2 regions of the Symbiobacterium ostreiconchae genome follow, and region 1 is predicted to be linked to the other one. Evidence: a T-box and tRNA genes for the amino acid it is inferred to sense, from the RefSeq annotation. Region 1 holds a T-box; the other holds one or more tRNA genes.
What was found. The T-box of region 1 lies ahead of leuS (leucine--tRNA ligase). A T-box ahead of a tRNA ligase gene usually reads a tRNA of that ligase, here a tRNA-Leu.

Region 1 (2,445 bases):
GTGCTTCATTTTCTCCTGGAACGCCCGGATGGCGGCCACCCGCTCCTCCGGAATCAGGCCGGAGGTGCAGATCTTCTCCACCACCGGGTGCTCCGGCGCGACGACCATAAAGGTGACGCCGTAGATCGTGTCGGGACGGGTGGTGAAGATGGGAATCTTGTCGCCGGTGGCCTCCAGGGTGAACTCGACCCGCGCGCCCTCAGAGCGGCCAATCCAGTTGTGCTGCATGACGCGGACCTGGTCCGGCCAGCCGCCCTCCAGCAGCTTCAGGTCATCCAGCAGTTCGTCCGCGTACTGGGTGATCCGGAAGAACCACTGGGACAGGTCCTTCTTGGTGACCTCGGAATCACAGCGCCAGCACCGGCCGTCCTCCACCTGCTCGTTGGCCAGCACGGTCTGGCAGGAGGGGCACCAGTTGACCGGAGCGGTCTTCTTGTAGGCCAGCCCCCGCTTGTAGAACTGCAGGAAGAGCCACTGGGTCCACTTGTAGTAGTCCTCCCGGTAGGTGTAGACCGCCCGGGACCAGTCGTAGGAGTACCCCAGCTGCTTCAGCTGCGCCGTCATCTCGGCGATGTTCTCCCGGGTCCACACCGCCGGGTTGGCGCCGTGCTGGATGGCCGCGTTCTCCGCCGGCATGCCGAAGGAGTCGAACCCCATGGGGTGCAGCACGTTGTACCCCTTCATCCGCCGGTAGCGGGCGATGACGTCGACGATGGTGTAGTTGCGCACGTGGCCCATGTGCAGCTTGCCGGACGGGTACGGGAACATCGCCAGCGCGTAGTACTTCGGCCGGCTCGGGTCGCGCTCGACCCGGTAGATGTCCTGCTCCTCCCACCGGCGCTGCCACCGGGGTTCTGCCTCACGGAAATCGAAGCGTTCCTCTGCCATGTTGCAGCTGGACCTCCTCTGCCTCAGACGGGGCTGAAAAACTGGAAGGCTCCCGTCCCCTGTGAAGGGACGAGAGCCATTGCTCCCGCGGTACCACCCTGCTTGGCCCGGCGCACCGGGCCCGCCTCTGGCGGCTGTAACGGGCCGTTCCCGGCACGGGCTGCGGCCCTGAAGTCGGCTTCAGGGGTTCACCCGTACGGCTCAGGGGCGAGGTTCGCCGTCCGGCCGCTGCCGCCTCGCACCGCCCGGCGGCTCTCTGGAAGCGTCGAACCGGCTACTGCTCCCCGTCATGGCCTCTGACGCTTGTGTGAATCGTCCTCTATTATCGCAAGGCCAGAGGCGGAAGTCAAGAAAAACCTGCGAATGCTACTTCTTCCTCTGGGCGGCCCGCGCCTGTTCGGCCCGCAGCGCGGTGGTGATGAAGAACGCGAGCCCGCCCCAGAGCAGCAGGATGCCGAAAACCAGCATGGCCAGGGAACCGGGCAGGAGGCCTGTCTGCGGCATGGTTAGCCCACCCCCTTGCCGGTCAGGTCAAGCTGCTGCGAGCGCCACTGCATCACCTGGGAGAAGGTGAACATGGCAATGGCCACCGTCCAGCCGAAGAGGACCAGGGCGCCGGTCGGATAGCCGGCGTAGGGCTCCCGGAACTCGCTGACGAAGTTAGAGAGGATGTTGTAGCCCAGGAGCACCGGGGTGACGTACTTGACCAGCACGTCCCACCACATGCCGACCCGGATGTCGGAGGTGAGGTTCACGTGCTCCCGGATGCGGGCGGTGCCCATGACGTAGCCCAGCACGATGGCCTCCACCAGGCCGAGAACGGCGATGGCGTAGCTGCCCACGAAGTGGTCGACGATGTCCAGGATGTGCACGCCGGCGCCGGTGGCGAAGAGGGAGCTGAAGAGGAAGCCGATGATGGAGAACCAGCCCAGCAGCTTCCGGCGGTCCACGCCGAACCGGTCGATGACGGCGGAGGCGAACGACTCCATCATCGAAATGGAGGACGAGATGCCGGCCAGGAGCAGCGCCGCGAAGAAGAGCACGCCGAACAGCGACTGGAGCCAGAAGGGGCCGGGCAGCATCGAGATGGCCTTCGGGAAGGCGACGAACGCCACGCCGGGGCCCGCCACGGCCATCTCCTCAAACGGCACGCCGGCCTTCAGGGCGGCGTAGCCCAGGGTGGAGAAGACCGCAAACCCCGCCATGAGGTCGAAGGACGAGTTCGAGAAGACGGTGATGAAAGCGTTGTTGGCGAGGTCCGAGTCCTCGGGCAGGTAGCTGGAGTAGGCGATCATCACGCCCACGGCCAGGGTCGTCGAGAAGAAGACCTGGCTGTACGCGGCCACCCAGACGCCCGGGTCCATGATCTTGCTGAAGTCCGGGTTGAGGAAGAAGTTGAGGCCGTAAGTGGCGCCCGGCAGCGTGATGCCCCGGATGACGAAGATGATCATGGCGATGACCAGGAACGGCGTCATGATCTTGCAGGCCTTCTCGATGCCGCCGGAGATGCCCCGTGAGGAGATGTAGTAGTTGGCGAGCCAGATCAGTGCGACGGCA
Region 2 (2,445 bases), 520 kb from region 1:
GTGACGCCCCGGGCGAAGACGAGGAAGCCGCCCAGGGCCAGGACTGCCGCCAGCGAGATGGCCAGCCACGTGACGCGGACCACCTGGTCCGAGGCCGTGCTGGCTCTCCGCACGTCGGCCTCCATGCGGCTGTTCTCCTCGTCGATGATCGTGCGGCGCAGGTCGTTGATCTGCGTGGTGTAGTTGATGCCGTCGTTCATGAGGATGCTGCCCGCGCCGGGGGAGCCCTGCCTCATGCGTTCGATCTCCGGCTCCGCCACCTGGCTGCGCCAGGTCTCGATCAGCCCCCGGAGTTCATGGACCCGCCTGACCTGCTCGGGGTCGGCCGCGACGCTTGCCTCCAGGTCCGACAGCAGCTCGGTGAGCTCGTTCATCTTGGGCTCGAACGGCTCCAGCATGGTCTCGTCGCCCGTGAACACGTAGCCCCGCAGGGCGGACGTCACTTCGGCAAAGTGCGTGGCGACCTGTTCGGCCCGGCGCACGTTCTCCTGGGTGAGCCTGGCCCGCTCCTGGAAGGAGTTGAGCTGGGTGAAGGTAAAGGTCAGGATGACCCCCAGCCCGACCAGCAGGGAGAGCAGGAAGAGCAGCAGGCCGAAGACCCGCAGCCGAAGGCCGGTGTCCCAGCGGTAAGCCGGTTGGTTCATCCGACCGCCTCCTTGACCGTGCGGATCAGGTGATCCAGTTCGAAGGGCTTGACCAGATAGGCCGCGGCGCCGGCGGCGATGCCCGCCTGCACGTCCGCCTGCTGGGCGCGGGCGGTCATGAGCACGACGGGGATGCTGCTGGTGGCCGGGTCGCGCTTCAGGGCCGTGAGGCACTGCAGGCCGTCCATGCCGGGCATCATCCAGTCCAGCAGGATCAGGTCGGGAGCGGCCTCCCGGGCCCGGGCCAGGGCCTCGGTGCCGTCGTGGGCCAGGGTGACCTCGTAGCCGCTGTACTTGAGCTGAAAGGCGACCAGCCGTGCAATGTCAAGGTCGTCGTCCGCGACCAGAATATGTGCCATGGGTGTATCCCTCCATCTCCGGGGCGCGGCGGTCCCCGATCGGGTTCAGGGACTATGTCTTCAGTGTACCAGTATCCAGCGCCTTTGTGCGGATCAGTTTTGATCTACAGTCCAGACCCTATAGACCGTTTCTGCCCTGAACGTCGGGAACTGTAGCTATAAATGAGTCTTCCCCTCTGCGCGAAGCGGGCTGCAGGGGTAAACCCTGCAGCCCTGTTGCCACGTGGTGCCGAAGGCGGGACTCGAACCCGCACGGGGGGTTACCCCACTCGATTTTGAGTCGAGCGCGTCTGCCAGTTCCACCACTTCGGCCTGAGTGCTTCGATATGATAGCACATCAAGGGACCGGCTGGCAAGAAACGCGCCGCTGCCGAATCGTGCCACACCCCCGTGCGCGCAGGGAAACGGGGCGCTTCTACCGAAGTATCCTCGAAAACGCAGACCTGCACCCAGTCCTTCCGTCTTCTGACCTTTGCAGCGTGAACGCGATGCACGGTATAGTATAGGGTTGGAACTTCGTGCCCCATAAATGCGTCTGGAACATTGCCCCGCACAGGGGGAGGAGTGAAGTTGGTGTCCAAATCCCTCGACGAACTCCTGGTAGAAAGGGCGAAACGGGGGGACGTTGAGGCGTTCGAGCAGCTGATCAGCCACCATGAGAAGACGGTGTACAACATCGCCTACCGGCTGACCGGCAATCATGAGGACGCCTCCGACATCGCCCAGGAAGCCTTTATTCGTGCATACAGTTCGTTGGCCGACTTCAGGGGCGACTCCTCCTTTGCCACATGGCTGTACCGCATCGTCAACAACGCATGTCTTGACGAACTGCGCAGGCGCAAGCGGCAGAAGGTCACCTACCTGGATCAGGCCGTCGAGATGGACGACGGCGAGGTCTCCCGGCAGATCGCCGACACTGCCGACGGGCCGGAGCAGGCCCTGGAGCGGGTCGAGCTGCAGCGGGCGGTTCAGGAGAGCATCCTGGAGCTCGACGAGGAGTACCGGGTCGTGCTGGTCATGCGTGAGCTGCAGGGGTACTCATACAATGAAATCGCCGAGGCGCTGGACCTCAACCTGGGCACGGTGAAGTCGCGGCTCAGCCGGGCGCGGGGCGCCCTCAAAGAAAAGTTCATGAGCCTGGAACTTTTGTCGCCGAGAGTCGTCTACAGGGCTAGGAGGGGAAAAGCCCATGAACTGTGACGGAGTACGCCCGCTCCTGTCCGCGTACATCGATCAGGAGTTGTCCGGCGGAGAGTTGCTGCGTGTGGAGCGGCACCTCCGGCGGTGCCATTGGTGCGCGGCAGAAGTGGACGCCCTCCGGCAGACGGTTGCACTGGTCGCTTCCCTGGATGACGTAGAGGTTCCTTCCACGTTCCACGCGCAGCTTCACCAGCGCCTGGTGTCTGAGGATCCGCCCATCGCGAGCGCACGCAGGGCGGGGC

Region 2: it has a tRNA-Leu gene. The T-box ahead of leuS (leucine--tRNA ligase) is inferred to sense a tRNA for this amino acid. The anticodon was not compared.

Annotation. Positions count from the first base shown of each region.
Region 1 is NZ_AP042454.1:1,394,087-1,396,531, reverse strand. It holds gene leuS (leucine--tRNA ligase) at 1-888, opposite strand, end outside; T-box leader at 951-1,188, opposite strand; gene ACZ5UM_RS06980 (MetS family NSS transporter small subunit) at 1,255-1,392, opposite strand; gene ACZ5UM_RS06975 (sodium-dependent transporter) at 1,395-2,445, opposite strand, start outside.
Region 2 is NZ_AP042454.1:1,918,033-1,920,477, forward strand. It holds gene ACZ5UM_RS09275 (ATP-binding protein) at 1-644, opposite strand, end outside; gene ACZ5UM_RS09280 (response regulator) at 641-1,003, opposite strand; tRNA gene ACZ5UM_RS09285 (tRNA-Leu) at 1,228-1,315, opposite strand; gene ACZ5UM_RS09290 (RNA polymerase sigma factor) at 1,577-2,203, shown strand; partial or broken gene ACZ5UM_RS09295 (zf-HC2 domain-containing protein) at 2,193-2,255, shown strand.